One region of the Lelliottia sp. genome, then DNA from elsewhere that is predicted to be linked to it. Evidence: predicted binding sites of a transcription regulator. Region 1 holds the regulator's gene; each other region holds the start of a gene.
What was found. The regulator sigma-54, encoded in region 1, starts transcription at its own class of promoters, with help from an activator protein. The targets are predictions, from matches to a motif close to GTTGGCACANNTTTCGCTNT.
Positions count from the first base shown of each region.

Region 2: a site for sigma-54 is predicted at 1,700-1,719, ahead of norV (anaerobic nitric oxide reductase flavorubredoxin). Genes of this name have one in related genera too.
Region 3: a site for sigma-54 is predicted at 2,591-2,610, ahead of glnK (P-II family nitrogen regulator). Genes of this name have one in related genera too.
Region 4: a site for sigma-54 is predicted at 981-1,000, ahead of hypA (hydrogenase maturation nickel metallochaperone HypA). Genes of this name have one in related genera too.

Region 1 is NZ_JAZQNX010000018.1:93,630-97,981, forward strand. It holds gene lptA (lipopolysaccharide ABC transporter substrate-binding protein LptA) at 1-38, shown strand, start outside; gene lptB (LPS export ABC transporter ATP-binding protein) at 45-770, shown strand; gene rpoN (RNA polymerase factor sigma-54) at 818-2,251, shown strand; gene hpf (ribosome hibernation promoting factor) at 2,274-2,561, shown strand; gene ptsN (PTS IIA-like nitrogen regulatory protein PtsN) at 2,644-3,135, shown strand; gene rapZ (RNase adapter RapZ) at 3,181-4,035, shown strand; gene npr (PTS phosphocarrier protein NPr) at 4,032-4,304, shown strand.
Region 2 is NZ_JAZQNX010000019.1:10,428-14,779, reverse strand. It holds gene gutQ (arabinose-5-phosphate isomerase GutQ) at 1-67, shown strand, start outside; gene norR (nitric oxide reductase transcriptional regulator NorR) at 64-1,578, opposite strand; gene norV (anaerobic nitric oxide reductase flavorubredoxin) at 1,766-3,214, shown strand; gene norW (NADH:flavorubredoxin reductase NorW) at 3,211-4,344, shown strand.
Region 3 is NZ_JAZQNX010000005.1:291,829-296,180, reverse strand. It holds gene ACKI5T_RS03890 (SmdA family multidrug ABC transporter permease/ATP-binding protein) at 1-666, shown strand, start outside; gene ACKI5T_RS03885 (SmdB family multidrug efflux ABC transporter permease/ATP-binding protein) at 659-2,440, shown strand; gene glnK (P-II family nitrogen regulator) at 2,663-3,001, shown strand; gene amtB (ammonium transporter AmtB) at 3,037-4,323, shown strand.
Region 4 is NZ_JAZQNX010000039.1:3,042-7,393, reverse strand. It holds gene hypB (hydrogenase nickel incorporation protein HypB) at 1-599, opposite strand, end outside; gene hypA (hydrogenase maturation nickel metallochaperone HypA) at 603-953, opposite strand; gene hycA (formate hydrogenlyase regulator HycA) at 1,163-1,618, shown strand; gene ACKI5T_RS18220 (4Fe-4S dicluster domain-containing protein) at 1,689-2,297, shown strand; gene hycC (formate hydrogenlyase subunit 3) at 2,294-4,120, shown strand; gene ACKI5T_RS18210 (respiratory chain complex I subunit 1 family protein) at 4,122-4,352, shown strand, end outside.

The sequences.
Region 1 (4,352 bases):
GGAAAACCCAGGCTCCCGCACAGAAAAAGAGTAACTAATTCGTTATGGCAACATTAACTGCAAAAAACCTCGCCAAAGCCTACAAAGGCCGCCGCGTCGTGGAAGATGTCAGTCTGACCGTTAACTCCGGCGAAATTGTTGGCCTGTTGGGTCCTAACGGTGCTGGTAAAACCACCACCTTTTACATGGTGGTTGGCATTGTTCCGCGCGATGCGGGCAACATCATCATTGATGATGAAGACATTAGCCTGCTGCCGCTGCACGCTCGCGCGCGTCGCGGGATTGGCTATCTGCCGCAGGAAGCGTCTATTTTCCGCCGTCTTAGCGTGTTCGACAATCTGATGGCCGTCCTGCAAATCCGTGACGATTTGACCGCTGAGCAGCGTCAGGATCGCGCCAACGAATTGATGGAAGAGTTCCATATTGAACACCTGCGCGACAGCCTCGGCCAGGCACTTTCGGGGGGGGAACGCCGCCGAGTAGAAATTGCTCGCGCCCTGGCAGCCAATCCGAAATTTATCCTTCTGGATGAACCATTTGCAGGTGTTGACCCCATCTCCGTTATCGACATTAAACGCATTATCGAACATCTGCGCGACAGCGGTCTCGGTGTGCTGATTACCGACCACAACGTGCGCGAAACGCTGGCCGTTTGTGAGCGTGCGTATATCGTCAGCCAGGGCCATTTGATTGCTCACGGCACGCCACTCGAAATCCTCGAAGATGAACATGTTAAGCGCGTGTACCTTGGGGAAGACTTCAGACTCTGATAGGGTAGAGGTTAAGTTACGCAGGACCGGAGAAAAACGCCCTGAACATGAAGCAAGGTTTGCAATTAAGGCTCAGCCAACAGTTGGCGATGACGCCACAGTTACAACAGGCGATCCGTCTGTTGCAACTGTCAACGTTAGAACTTCAGCAGGAACTGCAGCAAGCGCTGGACAGTAATCCGCTGCTGGAGCAAACCGATCTTCATGAAGAGGTAGATACCCAGGAAAAGCAGGACACCGAAACGCTCGATACGGCAGATGCCCTTGAGCAGAAAGAGATGCCTGACGAGTTACCGCTAGATGCCAGCTGGGATGAAATTTACACCGCTGGTACCCCATCCGGAACGCGCGCTGATTATCAGGATGATGAGTTACCGGTTTATCAGGGTGAAACCACGCAGTCGCTACAGGATTACCTGATGTGGCAGGTGGAGTTGACCCCTTTCACCGAAACCGATCGCGCGATTGCCACTTCCATTGTCGATGCCGTGGATGATACCGGGTATTTAACGGTGACCCTGGACGAAATTCTGGAAAGCATGGGTGATAGCGAAATCGAACTCGACGAGATCGAAGCCGTCCTCAAGCGCATTCAACGCTTTGACCCTATCGGCGTCGCAGCAAAAGATCTGCGCGACTGTTTGCTGATCCAGCTTTCTCAGTTTGCAAAAGAGACGCCAAGACTCGACGAAGCGCGACTAATTATCAGCGAACATTTGGATTTGCTGGCGAATCATGATTTCCGCAGCCTGATGCGCGTGACGCGACTCAAAGAAGATGTACTGAAAGAAGCGGTAAATCTGATCCAGTCGCTCGATCCCCGGCCGGGGCAATCGATCCAAACCGGCGAACCCGAATATGTGATTCCTGACGTTCTGGTCCGAAAGCACAACGGTCTCTGGACCGTAGAACTCAATTCCGACAGCATTCCCCGCCTGCAAATCAACCAGCAATACGCTTCCATGTGCACCAGTGCGCGGAACGACTCCGACAATCAATATATTCGTAGCAATCTTCAGGAAGCGCGATGGCTGATCAAAAGCCTCGAAAGCCGAAATGATACGCTGCTACGCGTGAGTCGCTGCATTGTGGAACAGCAGCAAGGCTTTTTTGAGCAGGGCGAAGAATTTATGAAACCGATGGTTTTGGCAGATATTGCTCAAGCCGTTGAGATGCACGAATCGACCATTTCGCGTGTGACCACGCAGAAGTATCTGCACAGCCCACGTGGTATTTTTGAGCTTAAGTATTTCTTCTCCAGTCATGTGAATACCGAAGGCGGCGGCGAAGCCTCGTCGACGGCAATTCGTGCTCTGGTGAAGAAGTTGATCGCCGCGGAAAACCCCGCGAAGCCACTGAGTGACAGTAAGTTAACCACCATGCTGTCCGATCAGGGTATCATGGTGGCACGTCGTACTGTTGCGAAGTATCGAGAGTCTTTATCCATTCCGCCGTCTAACCAGCGTAAACAACTGGTTTGACACAACCGATAAGGAAGACACTATGCAGCTCAACATCACAGGACACAATGTCGAAATCACTGAGGCTTTACGCGACTTTTTGAATACAAAATTCGCCAAGCTGGAGCAGTATTTCGAGAGGATCAATCAGGTCTACATTGTGTTGAAAGTGGAGAAAGTGACTCATATCTCGGACGCAACCCTGCACATAAACGGGGGCGAAATCCATGCCAGTGCGGAAGGGCAAGACATGTACGCGGCTATCGACGGCTTGATTGACAAGCTTGCGCGACAGCTTAATAAACATAAAGATAAACTGAAACAACACTAATTGTCCGAGCAGTTAACGGGTGCAGGACGGCCTGTTGTGAAACACAACAGGCCATTTGTACAGTTAGCGCTTAGGTGAAATTATGATGAACAACGATTCCGGTCTTCAATTAAGTCATGTCCTTAACCAGGAATGTACCCGCAGTGGCGTTCACTGCCAGAGCAAAAAACGCGCTCTGGAAATCATCAGTGAACTGGCCGCAAAACAGTTAAGCCTGCCACCTCAGGTGGTGTTTGAGGCCATTCTGACCCGTGAAAAAATGGGCAGTACCGGTATCGGCAATGGTATTGCCATTCCGCATGGCAAGCTGGAGGAGGACACACTGCGCGCCGTGGGCGTCTTTGTCCAACTGGAAACGCCGATCGCTTTTGATGCGATCGATAACCAGCCCGTCGATCTGCTTTTCGCACTGCTGGTGCCTGCTGACCAGACCAAAACCCATTTGCATACGCTCTCGCTGGTGGCCAAGCGTCTGGCAGATAAAACAATTTGCCGCCGTCTGCGCGCAGCTCAAAGTGATGAGGAACTGTATCAAATTATCACCGAAGCGGAAGGCAATCAGGATGATGCGTAACCACAAGATGGCCTCCACATCTGCAGGCGCGAGGAGAAACGGAACATGGTGCTGATGATCGTCAGCGGTCGTTCGGGCTCGGGGAAATCCGTGGCCCTTCGAGCGCTCGAAGATATGGGTTTTTATTGCGTCGATAACCTTCCGGTCGTGCTGCTACCAGAACTGGCGCGTACGCTGGCTGACAGACAAATTTCTGCTGCCGTCAGCATCGACGTCCGTAATATGCCGGAATCGCCGGAAGTCTTTGAGCAGGCGATGAGCAGCTTGCCAGAAACCTTCACTCCGCAATTGCTGTTCCTGGATGCCGATCGCAACACGCTGATTCGTCGCTACAGTGATACCCGACGTTTGCATCCGCTTTCCAGCAAAAATCTCTCCCTTGAGAGCGCTATCGACGAAGAGAGCGATTTGCTGGAGCCGCTGCGTTCCCGTGCCGATCTGATTGTCGACACCTCCGAGATGTCGGTTCATGAACTGGCCGAAATGCTGCGCACCCGCTTGCTGGGCAAACGTGAGCGTGAGCTCACCATGGTGTTCGAATCGTTTGGCTTCAAACACGGGATCCCTATTGATGCGGATTATGTGTTTGACGTGCGCTTCCTGCCCAACCCGCACTGGGACCCTAAACTGCGTCCAATGACCGGTCTGGATAAGCCTGTCGCGGCATTCCTCGACAGACACACAGAAGTTCACAATTTTATATACCAGACGCGAAGCTACCTTGAGCTATGGTTACCTATGCTGGAAACCAACAACCGTAGCTACCTGACCGTAGCCATTGGTTGTACTGGCGGTAAACATCGTTCGGTGTATATTGCTGAACAGCTGGCCGACTATTTCCGCTCACGCGGGAAAAACGTTCAGTCTCGTCATCGCACGCTGGAAAAACGCAAAACATGACCGTAAAACATACCGTTGAGATCACCAACAAGCTGGGCATGCACGCTCGTCCAGCGATGAAATTGTTTGAATTGATGCAGGGTTTTGACGCTGAAGTGTTGTTGCGTAACGACGAAGGCACCGAAGCCGAAGCCAACAGCGTTATCGCGTTACTCATGCTCGATTCCGCCAAAGGTCGCCAGATTGAAGTCGAAGCCACCGGACCGCAAGAAGTTGAGGCGCTGGAAGCGGTCGTTGCACTGTTTAACTCAGGCTTTGACGAGGACTGATTAAGCCCTTTGCCCTTCGCCCCTTGCATGCATCCAAGGGGCTTGAGA
Region 2 (4,352 bases), on a different contig from region 1:
TGACGACAGCGGCAAGCTTTGCGGTGCCATCAACCTGCAAGATTTCTATCAAGCCGGGATTATTTAGCCCTTTAGCCCCAGGCGTTTCGCCAGCCGATGCAGGTTGGCGACGTCCATCTCAAGCGCTCGCGCGCAAGCCGCCCAGCTACGTCCATTTTGATCCAGCGCGCGGGTAATCATCTGGCGTTGAAATGCTTCCGTCGCCTCACGCAGATTTTCATTGGCTATCGCCGGGAGTTCCTGCGCCACGGCAGGCGCTGCCTCATCATGCAAAGCAAAATGTCGCGCGTGGATCACCACGTCGTCGCCCAAACGCGCGGCACGTGCCAGGACCACTGCACGATGAATGGCATGTTCCAGCTCACGCACGTTTCCCGGCCAGCCGTAACTTAACAAATGGCTACGCGCGCCGGGGCTTAACACCACGCGTGATAATCCCATTTTTAACCGGCACTGCTCGCAGAAAAAGCCTGCCAGAAGCACGACGTCCTCACCACGCTCGCGCAACGGCGGGACTGACAGCGGAAACACGCTTAAACGATGGAACAGATCGGCACGAAAATTCCCGGCCAGCACCTCTTCGCGCAGATCGCGGTTGGTCGCCGCCAGCACGCGCACGTCGACGCGCAAACTGCGATCGTCACCGACGCGCTGAATATCACCGTACTGCAACACGCGCAGCAGCTTGGCCTGAAGCGCCAGCGACAGCTCACCGATTTCATCAAGGAACAGCGTGCCGTTATCGGCCATTTCAAACTTGCCGCTGCGGTTGCTGATGGCGCCGGTAAACGCCCCTTTGACATGCCCGAATAGCTCACTTTCCGCCACGCTTTCGGGCAGCGCGGCGCAGTTCAGATACACCAGCGGATTGACCGCTCGCGGCGAACCTTCGTGAATCGATTTCGCCACCAGCTCTTTTCCGGTGCCTGTTTCACCACCGATCAGCACGTTGAGATCGGACGCCGCAACAATCTCGATCTCCTTTTTCAGCTGCATCATCCCTGGCGACAGGCCTATCATTTCCGTATGCGCGACGTGCTCGAACGCGACCGGACTGCCCGGCATAATGTTCTGACTTTCCAGTTGTTCGATCAGCAGCGCATTATTGAGCGCGCCAGAGGCCAGCGCAGCAATCAGGCGCAGCTCTTCATCGCTAAACGTATCGAACTGATCCGGCTCAAGGCCATCGAGCGTTAACGCACCAATCAGATTCTGTCCGGCAAACAGCGGCAAGCCGATACAGGCGTGGACCTTCAGGCTCTCTTGCCCAGGGATTAATCCATCGTAAGGATCGGGTAAATCGCTGTCCGCCGGGAATCGCACCACGTCACCCGCACGGGCAATCGTCTCCAGACGCGGGTGCCCTTCCAGCGTAAAACGACGCCCCAGCACGTCGTGCGCCAGCCCGTCGATGGCCAGCGGAATAAACTGTCGTCCTTCGTAGCGCAGCAGCGCTGACGCATCACAATCCAGCACGTGGCGCAGCGTGGAGATCAGCCGCTGAAAGCGATCCTGATGGCCAATACCGGTTTGCAGTTCAATGGCGATCTTCGCCAGCACCTCTACAGAAAAACTCATTTTCGCCTCGCTGTCATTTTGACAATGAATATTGTCATATTGACAGTAAAAAAGATAGTCACTTTGACTACCAATCATGAGCTATTATTTTTAAAAGCGATTAAAATCAATAAATTAAATAGTTGGCACGCAACTTGATATAAGCAAATCATCTTAGTTAAAAATACCGTAATAATTTGAGGTTGCTATGTCTATTCTGGTTAAAAATAACATTCATTGGGTTGGCCAACGTGACTGGGAAGTGCGTGATTTTCATGGTACCGAATACAAAACCCTGCGCGGCAGCAGCTACAACAGCTATCTGATTCGTGAAGGTAAAAACGTCCTGATCGATACCGTCGATCACAAATTCAGCCGCGAGTTCGTGCAGAACCTGCGCAGCGAAATCGATCTGGACGCCATCGACTACATCATCATTAACCACGCGGAAGAAGACCACGCCGGCGCGCTGACCGAGCTGATGTCCTACATCCCAAATACCCCGATTTACTGCACCACCAACGCCATCGACTCTATCAACGGCCATCACCACCATCCGGAGTGGAACTTCCACACGGTCAAAACCGGTGACGCGCTGGATATTGGCAACGGCAAACAGCTGATCTTCGTTGAAACCCCGATGCTGCACTGGCCCGACAGCATGATGACTTACATGACGGGTGACGCAGTGTTGTTCAGCAATGACGCTTTTGGTCAGCACTACTGCGACGAGCGCCTGTTCAACGACGAAGTGGATCAGACCGAACTGTTTGAACAGTGCCAGCGCTACTACGCCAACATCCTGACGCCTTTCAGCCGTCTGGTGACGCCAAAAATCACTGAAATTCTCGGCTTCAATTTGCCAGTGGATATGATTGCCACCTCCCACGGCGTGGTGTGGCGCGAAAACCCAACGCAAATTGTGGAGCTGTATCTGAAATGGGCGGCGGATTATCAGGAAGACCGCATCACCCTGTTCTACGACACCATGTCCAACAACACCCGCATGATGGCAGACGCCATTGCTCAGGGCATAAATGAAGTTGACCCGAACGTGGCGGTGAAAATCTTCAACGTGGCGCGTAGCGATAAAAACGAAATCCTGACCAACGTTTTCCGCTCCAAAGGCGTGCTGGTGGGAACATCGACCATGAACAACGTGATGATGCCGAAGATTGCCGGTCTGGTCGAAGAGATGACGGGCCTGCGTTTTCGTCACAAACGGGCCAGTGCTTTTGGTTCCCACGGCTGGAGCGGCGGCGCGGTTGATCGCCTGTCCACGCGCTTGCAAGATGCCGGTTTCGAAATGTCGATGAGCCTGAAAGCAAAATGGCGCCCGGACGTCGATGCGCTGGAAATTTGCCGCCAGCATGGCCGTGAAATTGCACGTCAGTGGGCGCTCGCTCCATTGCCGGAAGCTTCAGTAAAACCGGCACAACAGCAGGAAAATTGCGCCTGCGCCGCCGCTGCGGCAGCAGATCTTGGCCCCTGCATGCAATGCAGCGTTTGCCAGTGGGTTTACGATCCTGCATTGGGCGAGCCGCTTCAGGACGTTGCGCCAGGCACGCCGTGGAGCGACGTACCGGATAATTTCCTGTGCCCGGAATGTTCACTCGGTAAAGACGTTTTTGACGTCCTGGCAACGGAGGCAAAATGAGCCACGGAATCGTGATCATCGGCTCGGGCTTTGCCGCCCGTCAGCTGGTGAAAAATATCCGCAAACAAGATGCGAATGTGCCGCTGACGCTCATCGCCGCTGACAGTATGGACGAGTACAACAAGCCGGATCTCAGCCACGTCATCAGCCAGAGCCAGCGTGCAGACGACCTCACGCGCCAGACGGCGGGGGAGTTTGCCGAACAGTTCAACCTGCGTCTTTTCCCTTACACCTGGGTAACCGATATCGACGCCGCCGCGCACTGCGTGAAGGCCAAAGATAAACAGTGGCATTACGACAAACTGGTGCTGGCAACGGGTGCGTCGGCTTTTGTGCCGCCAATTGAAGGACATGAGCTCATGCTTACGCTAAACAGTCAGCAGGAGTACAAGGCTTGCGAAACCACGCTTCGCGACGCCCAGCGGGTGATGATTGTTGGCGGGGGCCTGATAGGCACCGAACTGGCAATGGATTTTTGCCGGTCGGGTAAATCCGTAACGCTAGTTGATCATGCGGCCAGTATTTTATCAGCCCTGATGCCTGCAGAAGTCAGTAGTCGCTTACAGCATCGCCTGACGGATATGGGCGTGCATCAGCTGCTGAAATCACAGTTACAGAGCCTGACAAAAACCGACACCGGGATTCGCGCGACGCTCGACCGGAACCGCAGCGTGGAAATCGACGTCGTGGTTGCCGCAACTGGTTTGCGTCCAGAAACCGCACTCGCCCGCCGGGCCGGCGCAGAAACCCGTCTCGGTGTAAAGGTCGACAGCTATCTACAAACCACACAGCCCGATATTTATGCGCTGGGAGATTGTGCAGAAATAAACGGCCAGGTGCTGCCGTTCCTGCAACCCATTCAGATCAGCGCGATGTATTTAGCTAAAAATCTGCTTGGCACGACCACACCGCTGAAATTACCCGCCATGCTGGTGAAAGTGAAAACGCCTGAATTGCCGCTGCATCTCGCAGGCGAAACGCAGCGTCAGGATCTGAACTGGCAAATTACGCTTGAAACGCAAGGGATGGTGGCGCGTGGAATGGATAATGACGGTCAGCTCCGTGCCTTTGTGGTCAGCGAAGATCGCATGAAGGAGGCTTTCGCTCTGCTGAAATCATTACCCGTTTAACCCTCAGT
Region 3 (4,352 bases), on a different contig from region 1:
CCAACAGGTGCGGGGAAAAGTACCGTATTGTCACTGATTCAGCGTCACTTTGATGTCACGCAGGGTGAGATTTGTTTTCACGATCTCCCCCTGACGCGTTTGCAGCTCGACGCCTGGCGCAGCCGCCTGGCGGTCGTCAGCCAAACGCCATTTTTGTTCTCCGATACGGTGGCGAACAATATTGCGTTGGGACATCCGAATGCGACACAAGAAGAGATTGAGCATGTGGCGCGGCTTGCCAGCGTCCACGACGATATTCTGCGCCTGCCGCAAGGTTATGAAACCGAAGTTGGCGAGCGCGGCGTGATGCTCTCCGGCGGGCAGAAACAGCGCATTTCCATTGCCCGCGCGTTACTGCTCAACGCCGAAATCCTGATTTTGGACGATGCCCTTTCTGCCGTTGATGGCCGGACGGAACACCAGATTTTGCACAACCTGCGCCAGTGGGGCGAGGGACGCACGGTGATCATCAGCGCTCACCGCTTATCGGCATTGACCGAAGCGAACGAAATTCTGGTGATGCAGCACGGGCATATCGCCCAGCGCGGACATCACGACCAGCTTGCCGAACAGGCAGGTTGGTATCGCGATATGTATCGCTATCAGCAGCTGGAAGCAGCGTTGAATGATGCGCCAGATCTGAATGAGGAGGCCACCGATGCGTAAATTCGTGCAACTTTGGCCGACGCTAAAACGTCTCCTTGCCTACGGTTCGCCATGGCGTAAACCGCTTTCTATTGCGGTCGTGATGCTGTGGATAGCGGCGATTGCCGAAGTCAGCGGTCCGCTGCTGATCAGCTATTTTATCGACAATATGGTCGCGAAAAGCTATATGCCATTAGGCCTGGTGGCTGGACTGGGTGTGGCCTATATCGGCCTGCAACTGCTCGCTGCCTCGCTGCATTATGCGCAATCACTGCTGTTCAACCAGGCGGCGGTTGGCGTTGTGCAGCAACTGCGCACGGACGTTATGGACGCCGCGCTGCGCCAGCCGCTGAGTGAATTCGATACCCAACCCGTCGGGCAGGTGATTTCGCGCGTCACCAATGACACCGAAGTGATCCGCGATCTGTACGTCACCGTCGTGGCCACGGTTCTGCGCAGCGCCGCATTAATTGGCGCTATGCTGGTGGCAATGTTCAGCCTCGAATGGCGCATGGCGCTGGTGGCGATCACTATTTTCCCAGCCGTGATGATTGTGATGGTGATTTATCAGCGCTACAGCACGCCTATTGTGCGTCGACTGCGTGCCTATCTCGCCGATATTAATGACGGCTTCAACGAAGTCATTAATGGTATGAGCGTGATTCAACAGTTCCGCCAGCAGGGGCGTTTTGGCGAGCGCATGGGCGAGGCGAGTCGCTCGCACTACATGGCGCGAATGCAAACGCTGCGACTTGACGGTTTCCTGCTGCGTCCGCTCCTGAGCCTGTTTTCGGCGCTGGTGCTGTGTGGCCTGCTGATGCTGTTTGGTTTTGGCTCCGGCGGCACAATTGAAGTCGGCGTGCTATATGCGTTTATTAGCTATCTGGGGCGTCTCAACGAGCCGCTGATTGAGCTGACGACGCAGCAATCCATGCTGCAACAGGCGGTGGTGGCGGGTGAACGCGTATTTGAGCTGATGGATCGCCCGCGTCAGACTTATGGCGATGATGAGCGTGAGCTGCAAAGCGGCTCCATTGCGATTGAAAATGTCTCCTTCGCCTATCGCGAGGATCGGCTGGTGCTTCAGGACATCAACCTTGAAATCCCGTCGCGCAGCTTTGTGGCGCTGGTGGGGCACACGGGGAGCGGGAAGAGTACGCTCGCAAGCTTATTGATGGGCTACTATCCGCTGAGCCACGGCGAAATCCGCATTGATGGCCGACCGCTAGCCTCTCTGAGTCACAGCGTGCTGCGCAAAGGGGTCGCTATGGTGCAGCAGGATCCGGTGGTGATGGCCGACTCGTTCTTTGCCAACGTCACGCTGGGAAGGCCTTTTACGGAAGAACAGGTCTGGGACGTGCTGGAAAAAGTCCAGCTCGCCGATCTGGTTCGCGGTATGAGCGATGGACTCTTCACGATGCTCGGTGAGCAGGGGAATACGCTTTCCGTTGGGCAGAAACAGCTGCTGGCGCTGGCGCGCGTGCTGATTGAAACGCCGCAGGTGCTGATTCTGGACGAAGCGACTGCCAGTATCGATTCGGGTACCGAGCAGGCCATTCAGCAGGCGCTGGCTGCCGTCAGAGAGCACACCACGCTTGTGGTGATTGCGCACCGCCTCTCGACGATTGTTGATGCGGACACCATTCTGGTGCTGCATCGCGGGCAAGCCGTTGAGCGCGGGAATCACCGCCAGCTGCTGGAGGCCAAAGGGCGCTATTGGCAAATGTATCAGTTGCAGCTCGCCGGTGAAGAGCTGGCCGCCAGCACGCGCGAAGAGGAATCACTGAGCGCGTGATGCACCAGAATTAAGCACATCGCTAACAGGGATTTTCTGTTGGTGCAAAAATACAACGCATCATGCACTGTCATGGTGCGTTTTTTTTCGTTAAAACCAAAACCCTGCCTCTCTTCGCCACTCCAGCCTGATTTTGTCCTCTTTTCCAACTCTGGCACAGCGCTTGCAATATCTCTTTCGTAAGCGCTGCGGCCATTATTGAATTCTGACTGGAGGGGATCTATGAAGCTGGTTACGGTTGTCATCAAACCATTCAAACTCGAAGACGTGCGTGAAGCGTTGTCTTCAATGGGTATTCAGGGGCTGACGGTCACCGAAGTGAAAGGCTTTGGGCGTCAGAAGGGTCATGCGGAGCTCTATCGCGGAGCAGAATACAGCGTCAACTTCCTGCCTAAAGTGAAAATTGATGTAGCGATTGCTGACGATCAGCTTGATGAAGTGATCGATGTGGTCAGCAAAGCGGCCTACACAGGCAAAATTGGCGACGGCAAAATTTTCGTTGCCGAATTGCAGCGCGTCATTCGCATCCGTACGGGCGAAGCTGACGAAGCGGCACTGTAAGTAACTCCTGGCACACAGTGATAGGGATCGAGAAAATGAAGAAAACAACAATCAAACTGGCTCTGGGGTCTCTGGCACTGCTGCCGGGCCTGGCGATGGCGGCCCCTGCGGTGGCTGATAAAGCCGATAACGCTTTTATGATGATCTGCACCGCGCTGGTGCTGTTCATGACTATTCCGGGCATCGCGCTGTTCTACGGCGGCTTGATCCGCGGTAAAAACGTCCTGTCGATGCTGACTCAGGTTGCCGTGACGTTCGCGCTGGTCTGTGTGCTGTGGGTAGTTTACGGTTATTCACTCGCGTTCGGTGAAGGCAACGCCTTCTTCGGCAACTTTAACTGGGTGATGCTGAAAAATATCGAACTGACCGCTTTGATGGGCAGTTTCTATCAGTACATCCACGTCGCGTTCCAGGGGTCTTTCGCCGCGATTACGGTTGGCCTGATAGTTGGCGCGCTGGCGGAACGTATTCGCTTCTCAGCGGTGCTCATTTTCGTGGTGGTGTGGCTGACGCTCTCTTATGTGCCAATTGCGCATATGGTCTGGGGCGGCGGTCTGCTGGCTTCCCATGGCGCGCTGGACTTTGCAGGCGGTACGGTTGTCCACATTAACGCTGCGGTAGCAGGCCTGGTGGGTGCATACCTGATTGGCAAGCGCGTGGGCTTTGGCAAAGAAGCGTTCAAACCGCACAACCTGCCGATGGTCTTCACGGGCACCGCGATTCTGTACTTTGGCTGGTTTGGCTTCAACGCTGGCTCTGCGAGCGCCGCGAACGAAATCGCCGCTCTGGCCTTTGTGAACACCGTTGTCGCAACCGCTGGCGCAATCCTTTCATGGGTGTTCGGCGAGTGGGTGGTACGTGGTAAACCGTCTCTGCTGGGCGCGTGTTCCGGTGCGATTGCCGGTCTGGTCGGTATCACGCCAGCCTGTGGTTATGTGGGTGTAGGCGGAGCGCTGATCGTCGGTCTGGTTGCCGGTCTGGCTGGTCTGTGGGGCGTAACCGCACTGAAACGTGTTCTGCGTGTCGATGACCCTTGCGACGTGTTCGGTGTGCACGGTGTGTGCGGCATTGTTGGCTGTATCATGACCGGTATCTTTGCCTCAACGTCGCTGGGCGGTGTAGGTTATGCAGAAGGTGTCACTATGGGCCATCAGGTTCTTGTTCAGCTGGAAAGCATCGGCGTGACAATCGTCTGGTCTGGTGTCGTCGCCTTCATTGCATATAAACTTGCTGATATGACCGTGGGTCTGCGTGTACCGGAAGAGCAGGAACGCGAAGGTCTGGACGTCAACAGCCACGGCGAAAATGCGTATAACGCGTAATAAAAGTAAAAAGGCAACGTCAGTTGCCT
Region 4 (4,352 bases), on a different contig from region 1:
TCAAAACTCGCCGGACACACCAGATTGCCGACGTTTTCAATAAACAGAATGCCGTTATCGGCCAGCGGCAGACGCGGCGCGGCGTCGGCAATCATTTGCGCATCCAGATGGCAGCCCTTACCGGTATTCACCTGAATAGCCGGGGTGCCGGTTTCGCGGATGCGTGCGGCGTCATTCACGGTTTGCTGATCGCCTTCGATAACCGCGCACGAGACGCTGCCGCTCAGGTGTTTGAGCGTTTCGGTGAGCAGAGTGGTTTTACCCGAGCCGGGACTGGAAACCAGGTTCAGCACCAGTTGTTGACGCGCGGCAAAGCGTGCGCGATTGCGTGCAGCCAGCTGATTGTTTTTGTCCAGCACGTTGATTTCGACTTCCAACATTTTGCGCTGGCTCATGCCTGGCGCATGCGTCCCCGCTTCGCCGTGGCCGTAATGCAGATCGCCCGCATCCGACTGCTTCGGCGCGAACCGAATGCCGGTTAACGCCGCCGTGGCGCGCGGTGCAGGGGAGAAAGGGGCGGAGCGAAACGCGGAATGAGGGCGATGCTCATCGCCTTCGATATACAGGTTGCCTTCGGCGCAACCGCAGGTACTACACATGATTTACTCCTGGTCTATTTCGAGGCGCTGGATCTGCAAACCGTCGTCCGCCACGATGCGCAGCCCAACGTTCTGACACTGCGGACAGAGGCGCACTTTAGAGGAGAGCAGCGTGACGTATTGCTGGCAGTGTTCACACCAGCATTCGGCCTGCTGTTCTTCTATATACAGCTGACAGCCTTCAGCCAGCGTGTCGCGACACACCAGCTCAAAGCAAAAGGTGAGGGCGCTGGTTTCGACGCAGGAAAACGGTCCCACTTTCAGCCAAACGCCTGTCACGCGTTTCGCGTTGTGCGCTTTTGCCTGCTGTTCGATTAACTCCAGCGCTCGCTGGCAGAGGGTGATTTCGTGCATGACGCCTCCTCAATGATTTGCCCCATTAATGCAATAACGATGCCAGCTTAATTTTGATTAGGGTGTGACGATGACGTTGCTGACGAAATGACACGTCGACAGGCTGTCATTGACAGTTTGGATTGTCTTAAATTCTATAAATTTCAATATGATAAAAATTGGCACAAAATCTGCTTAACAGCCGTATCTCCATTAACCGGATACCTGAGATGACTATTTGGGAAATTAGCGAAAAGGCGGATTACATCGCGCAGCGCCATCAATCACTGCAGGAACAATGGCAGCATTACTGTAATTCGCTGGTCCAGGGGATCACCCTGTCAAAAGCGCGTCTGCATCACGCCATGAGCTGTGCGGCACAAGAGGATTTGTGCTTTGTACTGTTCGGCCACTTCATGATTTTCGTCACCCTGGCGGACACGTTTAACAGCCACACCATTCAGTACTTTGTCGAGACAAAAGAGGGCGAAAGAGAGTTGATTGCGCAGGCGCAGTTGATGGCCGACGGCATGGTTGACGGTCACGTCAGCAACCGTGATCGCCAGCAGGTGCTTGAACACTATCTGGAAAAAATCGCACCTGTTTACAACAACCTCTATTCCGCGGTTGAGCACGATTTACCGGTGGATTTAAAAGCGCTGGTGAGCGAGCCGCGCACCGTCTGATGTTTACGTGTCGAGACGTGTCGATATGGCACTTTTTCGTCAAAAATGACTATGTCCTGAGGACTCCCCGGTGAACCGTTTTGTAATAGCTGACTCGACGGTCTGCATTGGCTGTCATACCTGTGAAGCGGCGTGTTCAGAAACGCACCGCCTGCACGGGTTGCAGTCGATGCCACGTTTGAAAGTCATGCGCAATGAGAAAGAGTCTGCGCCGCAGCTCTGCCATCATTGTGAGGACGCCCCCTGCGCGGGTGTCTGTCCTGTCAACGCCATCACCCGCGTTGAGGGGGCTGTACAGTTAAATGAAAGCTTGTGCGTGAGCTGCAAACTGTGCGGCATCGCCTGTCCATTTGGCGCCATTGAATTTTCCGGCAGCCGTCCGCTGCACATTCCTGCCAATGCTAATTCGCCAAAAGCGCCCCCCGCGCCACCGGCTCCGGCGCGCGTCAGTACGCTGCTGGATTGGGTGCCGGGCGTGCGTGCCGTGGCGGTGAAATGCGATTTGTGCAGTTTTGATGAACAAGGCCCGGCCTGTGTTCGTACCTGTCCGACAAAGGCGCTGATTTTAGTGAATATTCGTGATATTGCGCGCAGCAGCAAACGCAAACGCGAGCTGACCGTGAATACCGATTTCGGCGATCTGTCGCTGCTTCAGACGCAAAACGAGGGGGCGAAATGAACGCTGTCGATTTAGTTATCAGCGCCGTAGCGTGCCTGACGGTGACGGCGGTTCTGTCACTTCTCCTCTCGTTTTATAAACCGCTGAGCGGCTGGGTTGCCGGGCTTGGCGGCGCAGTGGGCAGCGTGATGACGTTCGCTGCGGGCGTTGTGGTGTTGACGCGCGGGCTGAGTGCCGTGGCGGTGATTCCTGTTATCCATCACAGCATTGCCCTTACGCCGCTCAACGCCATCTGGCTGGTGACCTTTGGTTTGTGCGGGCTGTTTATCAGCCTGTTTAACATCGACTGGCATCGTCATTCGCAGACCAAACCGAACGGGCTGTTGGTCAATTTGCTGCTGGCGACCGCCATTTGTGCCGTAGTCGCCAGCAATCTCGCGGCGCTGGTGGTGATGTCAGAAATCATGGCGTTATGCGGGGTGTTTCTCACCGGATGCACGCAGTCTGGCAAGCTGTGGTTTGCGCTGGGACGCCTGGGAACGCTGCTGCTGGCGCTGGCGTGCGGGTTGATGTGGCAACGCTACGGCACGCTGGATCTGGTGTTGATCAATCAACGCACGCAGATGTTGCCATTGGGTGCCGACATCTGGCTGCTGGGTATGGCTGGCTTCGGTTTGCTGGCGGGGATTATTCCGCTGCACGGCTGGGCTCCGCAGGCACATGCGAACGCTTCTGCCCCTGCCGCGACGCTGTTTTCAACCGTGGTCATGAAAGTCGGTCTGTTCGGCATGTTGACGCTGACGCTGGTGGGGGGACAACCGCCACTGTGGTGGGGCGTGGTGCTGTTGCTGGTCGGGATGCTCACCGCTTTCGTGGGCGGACTGTATGCCCTGATGGAGCACAATATTCAGCGTTTGCTGGCGTACCACACGCTCGAAAACATCGGCATCATTTTGCTGGGCTTTGGCGCAGGCGTGACCGGGCTTGCACTGAACCAACCGACCCTGATTGCGGCCGGATTTATCGGCGGGTTATATCACCTCATCAACCACAGCCTGTTTAAAAGTACCCTGTTTCTGGGGGCAGGCAGCGTCTGGTTCCGCACCGGGCATCGCGACATCGAAAAGCTCGGCGGGATCGGCAAAACAATGCCGCTTATCTCGCTTGCCATGCTGGTCGGGCTGATGGCGATGGCCGCACTGCCGCCGCTGAACGGCTTTGCAGGCGAATGGGTTATCTACCAGTCGTTCTTTGCACTCGGCCAGAGCGACGTGTTTATTGCACGCCTTCTTGGCCCGCTATTGGCGGTGGGTTTAGCCATTACCGGGGCGCTGGCGGTGATGTGTATGGCGAAAGTGTATGGGGTGACGTTCCTGGGCGCGCCGCGTACCCGTGAAGCCAGACAGGCCTTTGGCGCACCTTTCCTGATGACGACGAGCGTGGTTCTGCTGGCAATGTGCTGTATCGCAGGCGGCGTTGCAGCGCCGTGGCTGCTGCCGCTGCTGGGTACGGCTGTTCCTCTGCCGCTGACGACATCGCACACCACCGTTTCTCAACCGATGATTGCGCTGTTGCTGATTGCCGCGCCACTGCTGCCGTTCGTGCTGATGCTGTTCTTCAAACGCGATCGCCTGCCTGCCCGTTCGCGCGGCGCGGCATGGGCCTGCGGATATGAACACGAAGAATCCATGGTGATCACCGCCCACGGCTTTGCGATGCCGGTAAAAGAAAACTTTTCTGCCGTGCTGAAGCTGCGAGAAAAGCTCAATCCGGTGGGCTGGGTTCCTGGCTGGCAGAGCGCTGCCGCGCCCGGCTTATTCCGTCGCCTCGCCGTTATCGAACTGGCGGTGCTGGTGGTGATTGTGATTTCACGAGGAGCCTGACATGAGTTTGTTACTGGCATTACTTCAGGCGCTGGTGTTGTTCGCCGTCGCGCCACTGCTCTCCGGCGTGACCCGAGTGGCGCGTGCGCGGATGCATAACCGTCGTGGTCCTGGCGTGCTGCAGGAATATCGTGACCTGTTCAAGCTGATGGGACGTCAAAGTATTGCGCCCGATGCGGCGGGCTGGGTGTTTCGTCTGACGCCGTTTGTGATGGTCGGCGTGATGCTAACT